DNA from 3 places in the Streptomyces sp. XY431 genome. Region 3 is predicted to be linked to each of the others. Evidence: riboswitches for the same ligand, from Rfam matches in the RefSeq annotation. Region 3 holds a riboswitch; each other region holds the start of a gene.
The links. A riboswitch is a leader RNA that binds a small molecule or an ion and turns the genes downstream of it on or off. The one in region 3 is predicted to bind cobalamin.
Positions count from the first base shown of each region.

Region 1: another riboswitch for cobalamin. It lies ahead of metE (5-methyltetrahydropteroyltriglutamate--homocysteine S-methyltransferase); the one in region 3 lies ahead of ADK60_RS23610 (FecCD family ABC transporter permease).
Region 2: another riboswitch for cobalamin. It lies ahead of ADK60_RS17825 (CoA-acylating methylmalonate-semialdehyde dehydrogenase); the one in region 3 lies ahead of ADK60_RS23610 (FecCD family ABC transporter permease).

Region 1 covers NZ_LGDO01000151.1:29,338-32,583, forward strand. The annotation lists gene metE (5-methyltetrahydropteroyltriglutamate--homocysteine S-methyltransferase) at 1-1,839, opposite strand, end outside; cobalamin riboswitch at 2,005-2,242, opposite strand; gene ADK60_RS17770 (FAD-dependent oxidoreductase) at 2,373-3,246, opposite strand, start outside.
Region 2 covers NZ_LGDO01000151.1:44,920-48,165, reverse strand. The annotation lists gene ADK60_RS17830 (amidohydrolase) at 1-1,362, shown strand, start outside; cobalamin riboswitch at 1,469-1,659, shown strand; gene ADK60_RS17825 (CoA-acylating methylmalonate-semialdehyde dehydrogenase) at 1,864-3,246, shown strand, end outside.
Region 3 covers NZ_LGDO01000280.1:16,538-19,783, forward strand. The annotation lists gene ADK60_RS23595 (CGNR zinc finger domain-containing protein) at 1-144, shown strand, start outside; gene sodX (nickel-type superoxide dismutase maturation protease) at 141-518, opposite strand; gene sodN (superoxide dismutase, Ni) at 840-1,235, shown strand; cobalamin riboswitch at 1,334-1,468, shown strand; gene ADK60_RS23610 (FecCD family ABC transporter permease) at 1,566-2,657, shown strand; gene ADK60_RS23615 (ABC transporter ATP-binding protein) at 2,654-3,246, shown strand, end outside.

The sequences.
Region 1 (3,246 bases), on a different contig from region 3:
GACCTGGACGACGGCGGCGCCGGCGGCCTCCAGGTCGGTGACCTCGTCGCGCAGGGCGAGGGCGACCTGGCGGGCGGTGTCGCCGAGCGGCTGGTCGTCGCGGACGAAGGACCAGGCGAGCATGGTGACCGGGCCGGTGAGCATGCCCTTCACCGGGCGGTCGGTGAGGTCCTGGGCGAACCGGAACCAGTCGACGGTCATCGGGTGCGGGCGGGAGATGTCCCCGGCGAGCACCGGCGGACGCACGTAGCGGGTGCCGTAGGACTGCACCCAGCCGTGCCGGGTGGCGAGGTAGCCGGTGAGCTGCTCGGCGAAGTACTGGACCATGTCGTTGCGTTCGGGCTCGCCGTGCACCAGGACGTCCAGGCCGGCCTTCTCCTGGTAGGCGATCACCTCCCGGACCTCGGCCTCCATCCGCTCCCGGTACGCGGCGGCGTCGATCCGACCGGCCGTCAGATCGGCGCGGGCGACGCGCAGTTCGGTGGTCTGCGGGAAGGAGCCGATGGTGGTGGTCGGCAGCAGCGGCAGGCCGAGCCGGGTGCGCTGGGCCTCGGCGCGCTGCGGGTAGGCCTGCGGGCGGCGGGCGTCGTCCGCGGTGACGGCCGCGGTGCGGGCGCGCACGGCCGGGTCGCGGGTGATCGGCGAGCCGGCCCGGGAGGCCAGGTCGGCGCGGTTGGCGGCGAGGTCGGCGGTGATCGCGCCGGTGCCCTCGTGCAGTCCGCGGGCGAGCAGGGCGACCTCGGCGGCCTTCTGCCGGGCGAAGGCGAGCCAGCGGGAGATCTGCGGATCGACGTCGCGCTCCAGGGCGGCGTCGATCGGCACGTGCAGCAGGGAGCAGGACGGCGCGACGTCGACGCGGTCGGCGAGGCCGAGCAGGGTCGCCAGGGTGGCGAGCGACTTCTCCAGGTCGTTGATCCAGATGTTGCGCCCGTCGACGACGCCCGCGACCAGCCGCTTGCCCGGCAGACCGCCCACGGCGGCGAGGTCGTCCAGATTGGCGGCGGCGGGGCCGGTGAAGTCCAGTGCCAGGCCCTCGACCGGCGCCTTGGCGAGCACCGGAAGGGCCTCGCCGAGGCGGTCGAAGTAGCTGGCGACCAGCAGCTTCGGCCGGTCGGTGAGCGCGCCGAGCTCGCGGTAGGCGCGGGCGGCGGTGTTCAGTTCGGCCGGGGTGCGGTCCTGGACGAGGGCGGGCTCGTCCAGCTGCACCCACTGCGCGCCGGCCGCCTTCAGCGCGGCGAGCAGTTCCGCGTAGACCGGCAGCAGCCGGTCGAGCAGGGTGACCGGCTCGAAGTCCGCCGCCACTCCGGGGGCGGGCTTGGCGAGCAGCAGGTAGGTGACCGGGCCGACCAGCACCGGCCGGGCCCCGTGGCCGAGCGCGAGCGCCTCGGCGAGTTCGCCGACCGCCTTGGCGGGGTTCGCGACGAAGACCGTGTCGGGCCCCAACTCGGGGACCAGGTAGTGGTAGTTGGTGTCGAACCACTTGGTCATCTCCAGCGGCGCGACGTCCTGGGTGCCCCGCGCCATGGCGAAGTACCCATCGAGCGGGTCGGCGTCGACGGCGGCCCGGTGGCGGGCCGGGATCGCGCCGACGGCGACGGTGGTGTCCAGCACGTGGTCGTACAACGAGAAGTCACCGGTGGGGACTTCGCGCACACCGGCCTCGGCGAGCTGCCGCCAGTTCTCCCGGCGCAGCTCGGTGGCGGCGGCGCGGAGGGCGTCGGCGGTGACGGTGCCCTTCCAGTAGCCCTCGATCGCCTTCTTGAGCTCCCGGTTCCGGCCCTGGCGGGGGTAGCCGTGCACGGTCGCCCGGGTGGCCGCGGCTGCGGACTTCGCTGTCAAGGGACTCTCCTTCGCGAGTCTTGCTCCTCAAGGTGCCCGCTGACGGGACGAGGGCGCGAAGGGACGACGAGCCGGACGGGTGGCCGCCGTGAACGGGCGTGCCTCAACCGCCTGCTGTGGTCGCCGACCCGCCCTCGAGGTCATCGGACAGCCGTCCGCGGATCCTCCGCGGACGGGCAGCGGGCAGGTCTTCGGACTCGCGGGCACGCTCGCCCTCGTCGAGGGCGGACACCTACTGGCCGTCGCTTCCCGGGCCCGACTCGGACCCAGTGCGTATGACGGCGGTCGTTCCCGCTCACCGCTGCGGGGCAGTCCCGGACTGGCCAGTCGAAAGGCGTCACCGGGTTCCCTCTTACGACGCCGTGCCTGGCGGGCAGGGCGAACCAGCTACGGGGCCAGCCTAGAGGCAAACCACCGGTCGGGGCAGTGGATTCCACCGTGGTGTCCACGGGTCGGGACCGGCGGGCACCTCGACGCCGCGCTGGCCGGGCACGCCCGGCCGCACTCGGCCGCCGTCACTCGGGCGGCCGCCGTCAGTCGGGCTGGAAGAACGCGAGCATCTTCCGGGCGGCGTCCGGCGCCCGCAGCATCGCCTGCATGTCCGTGGACATCCGGGCGGCAGCGGCGGTGCGTTCGAACATCTCGCGTTCGTACTCCTGTACGGCGGCCGGAAGGTCGTCCGGGTGCGCGGCGAGCGCGAGGCCGAGCAGGGCGCCGTCGAGCAGCGCCATGTTGGCGCCCTGTCCGATCGGCGGCATCAGGTGCGCGGCGTCGCCGACCAGCGTGACATCCGGCGTCGACGGCCAGGTCAGGCCGACCGGGAGCGTGGTGATCGACCGCGGCACGATGGTGTCGTCGCAGGCCGCGATCAGCGCGGTGAAGCGCGGGTCCCAGCCGGGGAGCAGGTCGATCAGCCGCGCCCGGGCGGCGGCCGGGTCGTCGAACGGGATCCCACTGGTGGCGAACCAGTCCTCGGCGGTGTCGTAGAAGCCGAGGCCGATGCGGACCCGGCCGTCACCGTTGCGCTGCGCGGCCAGGGACAGTCCGTCGCCGAGCACCCAGTAGGTGCCGCGTCCGACCATCGCCGCGAGCTCGGGGTGGGTGCGGTCGATGTCGGGGATGCCGACCTCGACCACGTTGTGGCCGGTGTGCGCCGGGCGGGCGTCGGTGAGCAGCGCACGGACCCGGGAGTTCGCGCCGTCCGCGCCGACCAGCAGCTCGTACGTCGCGCTGCTGCCGTCGGCGAAGCGCAGCAGGCCGCTCTCGGCGGACTCGAAGGCGTGCCCCCAGCGCACCACTCCCTCGGGGAGGGAGTCCAGCAGCAGGTCGCGCAGGTCGGCGCGGTCGACCTCGGGCCGCGCGAGCGGGGCGTCGTCGGGCGTGTCCTCCTGGAGCAGCAGGGTGCCG
Region 2 (3,246 bases), on a different contig from region 3:
GAGCGGATCCGCGCCTACGCCGACGCCAACCCCGACCAGGAGTGGATCACCGGCAGCGGCTGGTCGATGGAGAGCTTCGAGGGCGGCCTGCCGACCCGGCAACTGCTCGACTCCGTCGTCCCGGACCGTCCGGTCTACCTCACCAACCGCGACCACCACGGCGCCTGGGCCAACACCCGGGCGCTGGAGCTCGCCGGCGTCGACCGCGACACTCCCGACCCGGCGGACGGCCGGATCGAGCGCGAGGCCGACGGCACCCCGAGCGGCGTGCTCCAGGAGGGCGCCACCGGCCTGGTGGCCCGGCTGGTGCCGCCGATCACCGCCGCCGACCGGCTGGAGGGGCTGCTGCGGGCGCAGCGGCTGCTGCACTCGCTCGGCATCACCGGCTGGCAGGACGCGCTGCTCGGCGAGTTCAACGGCCAGCCGGACCCGTCCGACGCCTACCTGACCGCCGCGCGCTCCGGCGCGCTGACCGCCCGGGTGAACGGCGCGCTCTGGTGGGAGCGCGAGCGGGGCGCCGAGCAGATCGCCGAACTCGTCGAGCGCCGCGCCGACTCGGCCCAGGGCAGGTTCCGGGCCGGCTCGGTGAAGATCATGCAGGACGGCATCGCGGAGAACTTCACCGCCGCGATGACCAGCCCCTACCTGGACGGCTGCGGCTGCGCCACCGCCAACTCCGGCCTCAGCTTCGTCGATCCGCTCGCCCTGCGCGAGTACGTCACCGAACTCGACGCGCTGGACTTCCAGGTGCACTTCCACGCGCTCGGCGACCGGGCGGTGCGCGAGGCACTGGACGCGGTCGAGGCCGCCCGCGCCGCCAACGGCCGGCGCGACACCCGGCACCACCTCGCCCACCTCCAGGTGGTCCACCCGGACGACCTGCCCCGGTTCGCCCGGCTCGGCGCCATCGCCAACATCCAGCCGCTGTGGGCGGCGCACGAGCCGCAGATGGACGAGCTGACCATCCCCTTCCTCGGCCCGGAGCGCGCCTCCTGGCAGTACCCGTTCGGCGCGCTGCTGCGGGCCGGGGCCACCCTGGCGGCGGGCAGCGACTGGCCGGTGAGCAGCCCGGACCCGCTGGCCGGTCTGCACGTCGCGGTCAACCGGCGGGAGCCGGAGGCCGAGGACGACCGGGTGTTCCTGCCCGAGCAGCGGCTCGACCTGGCCTCCGCGATCGCCGCCTACACGGCGGGCACCGCCCATGTGAACGGGCACGACGACGCCGGGGTGCTCGCGCCCGGCCTGCTGGCCGACCTGGTCGTCCTGGACCGCGACATCCTCACCGGCCCGCCCGAGGAGATCGCGTCGGCCCGGGTGCTGCGCACCTACGTCGGGGGCGAGCTGGTCCACGCCGCCGACTGACGCCGCGTCAACTGCCCTCCGGGCCCCGGGGTGCTCCCCGGGGCCCGGCGCGTTCCCGGCGGTGCGTGCTCCGACGCGCCCGAACGGTGAGGGGCCCTGGACTTACTAGGACGTCCAACTATATGGTCGGAACAGGTCCGCGGTGTCAGGGAAGCCGGTGTGAGTCCGGCACGGTCCCGCCACTGTGACCGGGGAGTTCGTCCCCGCAGGAGTTCGGCCACTGGCAGCCAGCCGGGAAGGCCCGGGGGCGCGCGTCGATCCGGGAGTCAGGATACCGGCCGCGGACGGTCCGTGTTTTCCACGAGGATGGAGACGACACGCATGATTCCGGGCTGCTCCCGTTCCACCGCCCCCGGCTGTGCCGTGCCGACGAGCCCCGGGGCGCACCAGCGCTGACGGTTCGTCAGCCGCCGCCGTCCTGCCGCCGGGCGCACCACCGTGCGCCCGCGCACCGGCGCGGCCTCCACTCCTCCTCTCCCATCCTGACGAGAGAAGGAACCAATGGTCACCGACCCGACCACCCCTGACCCGATCGTCCCCGAGCTCACTGTTCCCGAGCTGACCCACTTCGTCGGCGGCAAGCGCACCGCCGGGACCTCCGGCCGCTTCGGCGACGTCCACGACCCCAACACCGGGCGCGTCCAGGCCCGGGTGCCGCTGGCGAGCCGCGCCGAGGTCGAGGCCGTGATCGCCGACGCGGCGCAGGCCCAGCCCGCGTGGGCGGCCTGGAACCCGCAGCGCCGGGCCCGGGTGCTGCTGCGCTTCCTCCAACTCGTCGAGCAGGAGCGGGACTCGCTCGCCCGGCTGCTCTCCGCCGAGCACGGCAAGACCGTCGCCGACGCCCACGGCGACCTGCAGCGCGGCCTGGAGGTGGTCGAGTTCGCGGCCGGGATCCCGCACCTGCTCAAGGGCGAGTTCACCGACAACGCCGGCACCGGCATCGACGTGTACTCGATGCGCCAGCCGCTCGGCGTGGTCGCCGGCATCACCCCGTTCAACTTCCCGGCGATGATCCCGCTCTGGAAGGCCGCGCCCGCGCTGGCCTGCGGCAACGCCTTCGTCCTCAAGCCCTCCGAACGCGACCCCTCGGTGCCGCTGCGGCTCGCCGAACTGTTCCTGGAGGCCGGACTGCCGCCCGGCGTGCTGAACGTGGTCAACGGCGGCAAGGAGGCCGTCGACACCCTGCTGGAGGACCCCCGGGTGCAGGCGGTCGGCTTCGTCGGCTCCACCCCGATCGCCCAGTACGTCTACGCGACCGCGGCCGCCCACGGCAAGCGCGCCCAGTGCTTCGGCGGTGCCAAGAACCACATGATCGTGATGCCCGACGCCGACCTCGACCAGGCGGCGGACGCGCTGGTCGGCGCCGGCTACGGCTCGGCGGGCGAGCGCTGCATGGCGATCTCGGTGGCCGTCCCGGTCGGCGAGGAGACCGCCGACGCCCTGGTGGCCAAGCTGGTCGAGCGGATCGGCGCGCTCAAGGTCGGCCGCTCGGACGACCCGGCGGCGGACTTCGGTCCGCTGGTCGGCCGGGACGCGCTGGAGCGGGTCCGCGGCTACCTGGATCTCGGGGTCGAGGAGGGCGCCGAACTCGTCGTCGACGGGCGCGACTTCCGGCTGGAGGGCCACGAGGAGGGTTTCTTCCTCGGCCCCTCGCTGTTCGACCGGGTGACGCCGGGGATGCGGATCCACCGCGAGGAGATCTTCGGCCCGGTGCTGAGCGTGGTCCGCGCCGCCGACTACGAGGAGGCCCTGCGCCTGCCCAGCGAGCACGAGTTCGGCAACGGCGTGGCCATCTACACCCGCGACGGCGACACCGCCCGCGACTTCACCCGCCGGGTCAACACCGGCATGGTCGGCGTCAACGTGCCGATCCCGGTGCCGATC
Region 3 (3,246 bases):
CCCTGCCGCAACGCCTATCTGGACACCTCGACCAACCGGTCCCGCCGGTACTGTTCGGACCGCTGCGCCACCCGCGCCAATGTCGCCGCCTACCGGGCCCGCAAGCGCCTGGAGGCCCAGGAGGCCGCGGCGGCCGGGCACTAGCGGACCGGGAGTTCCTCCGGCCGGATCCAGACGCCGAGGCGGCGGGCGAGCCCGGGCACCCGCGCCAGCGGGGCGGCCAGCAGCAGCCGCTCCAGCCGCCGTCCGGGCGCCAGCCAGGCCGGGCGCGGGCGCAGCCGCAGCAGCACCCGGCCGAGCACCAGCTCGTCCGGCACCGCTCCGTAGCTGCGGCTGTCACTGTCCACCGGCCGGTTGTCGGAGAGCAGCCACCAGCCTTTGGGGCGACGGCCGTCGGCCCGCTTGACCACCAGCAGGTTCTGCTGGAACGGGTGCCGGAACACCACCACCGCGCCGGGCCGGATCCGCGCGCCGTAGCGGACCAGCAGCTGGTCCCCGTCGCGCAGCGTCGGCACCATCGAGTCCCCCGCCACGTCGATCAGCCCGAACGGCGCGCCGCCGCCCGGCGGACCGTCCTCCGGTTCCGCGCTCCGTGCCACGGCTCCTCCTCCCGGCTCGCGTCCGCCGTGTCCCGTCCGGCTCCCGCCGCGTCCTGCTGTCCTGCTGTCGCGCTGTCGCGCTGTCGCGCACCAGTCTGCCGCACCGGCCGTCGGCCGCCGATGTCCGGATTCATCCGGTTCCGGCTCCGTCTTTTGCCCTGGGCGGGCCGCCCGGCCGGGAAACCGGACGGTCCGGCAGGTAATCTCGGGCGCGGGAAGACGATCTAAGGAAGGACTCCCATGTTCTCTCGTCTGTTTGCACCTCGCGCCACCGCCCACGCCCACTGCGACCTGCCCTGCGGTGTCTACGACCCGGCCCAGGCCCGGATCGAGGCCGAGTCGGTGAAGGCCACCCAGGAGAAGTACCAGGCCAACGAGGACGCGCACTTCCGCGCCCGCGCGGTCATCATCAAGGAGCAGCGCGCCGAGGCGGTCAAGCACCACATCTCGGTGCTGTGGAGCGACTACTTCAAGGCCCCGCACTTCGAGAAGTACCCGCAGCTGCACCAGCTCATCAACGACACCCTGAAGGCCGCCTCGGCCGCCAAGGCGTCCACCGACCCGGCCACCGGCCAGGCGCTGCTCGACCTCATCGCCGAGGTGGACAAGATCTTCTGGGAGACCAAGCAGGGCTGATCCCCGCCCGGTCGCCTTTCGGCCGCCCCCGTCCGGATCCGGACGGGGGCGGTCGCGCGTTCGGGGCCGGACGGGCACGACCGTTCGAACGGTAAGGGTCATAGCTGGTGAGTGCTTGTTATGCTGCCAGGGCGTCCCGCGGGGGAAGCCGGTGCGAATCCGGCGCTGACCCGCAACGGTAAGCGGCCCCCGCGGCCGTGAGCCCGATCGCCCGGGGACGCCGACCTCCCGACAACTCGCCGCGGACTGCGAGGGGATGGCGCCCCGGCACACCCGCGCCCGGACGCGCCGCCCCTCGCCGCACCCGGCCCGAGGCAAGGCGTGCCACCAGTGAGCAGCACCACCGCGGCCGCACCGGCCACCGCCGCGGCCCCACCGGGCCCCCGCCGGACACCCGCCCTCCCGCTGGCCGCCGCACTCGCCGCGGCCCTGCTCGGCTCGCTGGTCTGCGCCGTCGCGGTCGGCTCCGCCGGCCTCGGCTGGGGCCAGGTCCTGCGGCTCCTGGGCGCCGGCCTGACGGGCGGTCGGCTGGAGGCCGACGAGGCCGCCGCGTACGCCATCGTCTGGGAGATCCGGCTGCCGCGCGCCGTCCTGGCGGCCGTGGTCGGCGCCGGACTCGCCGCCACCGGGGTCGCGGTCCAGGCGATGGTCCGCAACGCGCTCGCCGACCCCTTCGTGCTCGGCATCTCCTCCGGGGCCTCGGTCGGCGCCAACGCCGTGCTGATGTTCGGCGCCTTCGCCTCGCTCGGCGTCTGGGCGCTCTCCGCCTCCGCCTTCGTCTCGGCCCTGCTGGCCATGGTGCTGGTCTATCTGACGGCCCGTACCGCCCACGGGCTCACCCCGCTGCGGCTGGTGCTCACCGGCACCGCGATGTCCTACGGCTTCTCCGCCGTGACCGCGCTGATGGTCTTCGCCGCCGCCCGCGGCGAGGCCGCCCGCTCGGCCATGATGTGGCTGCTCGGCAGCCTCGGCGGGGCCACCTGGGGCTCGGTGCCGATCGCCGCCGTCACCGTACTGGCCGGGCTGGCGTACCTGGCCCGCGCCGCCGGACGGCTGGACGCGCTGGCGATGGGCGACGAGACGGCCGCCTCGCTCGGTGTGGACCCGGACCGGCTGCGGCGCGCGCTGTTCGTGGTGACCGCGGCCGTCACCGGCACCGTGGTCGCGGTCAGCGGGGCAATCGGCTTCGTCGGACTGATGGTCCCGCACCTGGCCCGGATGCTGGTCGGCGCCGGCCACCGCCGGCTGCTGCTGGTCGCGCCGCTCGCCGGGGCCCTGCTGCTGGTCTGGGTGGACATCGTCTCGCGCACCCTGCTGGCCCCCGCCGAACTGCCCGTCGGCGTGGTCACCGCGGCCGTCGGGGTGCCCTGCTTCCTGCTGCTGATGCGCCGTCGCGGCTACGCCTTCGGGGGCGGCCGGTGAGCGCCGCCGGCACCGGGGCCCTGGACCTCGCCGTCGACCGGGTCTCGGTCGACCTGGCCGGCGTCCGGCTGGTCCACGAGGTCACCCTGACCGCCGCCGCCGGCCAGGTGGTCGGCCTGGTCGGCCCGAACGGCAGCGGGAAGTCCACCCTGCTGCGCTGCGTCTACCGGGCGCTGCGGCCCGCCGCCGGGGCCGTCCTGCTGGGCGGCGAGGAGGTCCACCGGCTCGCCCCGCGCGAGGCCGCCCGGCGGGTGGCGGCGCTGCCGCAGGAGCACTCCGCCGAGTTCGACTTCACCGTCGCCGAGGTGGTCGGCATGGGCCGGCTGCCGCACCGGCGCGGCGCCCTGGCCGGCCCGTCCGCGGCCGACGAGGAGCACTGCGCCGCCGCGCTGGGCCGGGTCGGCGCCGGGCACCTGGCCGGCCGGGGCTTCCTGAGCCTCTCCGGGGGCGAGAAGCAGCGGGTGCTGATCGCCCGCGCGCTGGTCCAGGAGCCCCGGGTGCTGGTGCTCGACGAACCCACCAATCACCTGGACATCACCCATCAGTTGGAGGTGCTGGCGCTGGTCCGGGAGGCCGGGACGACGGTGCT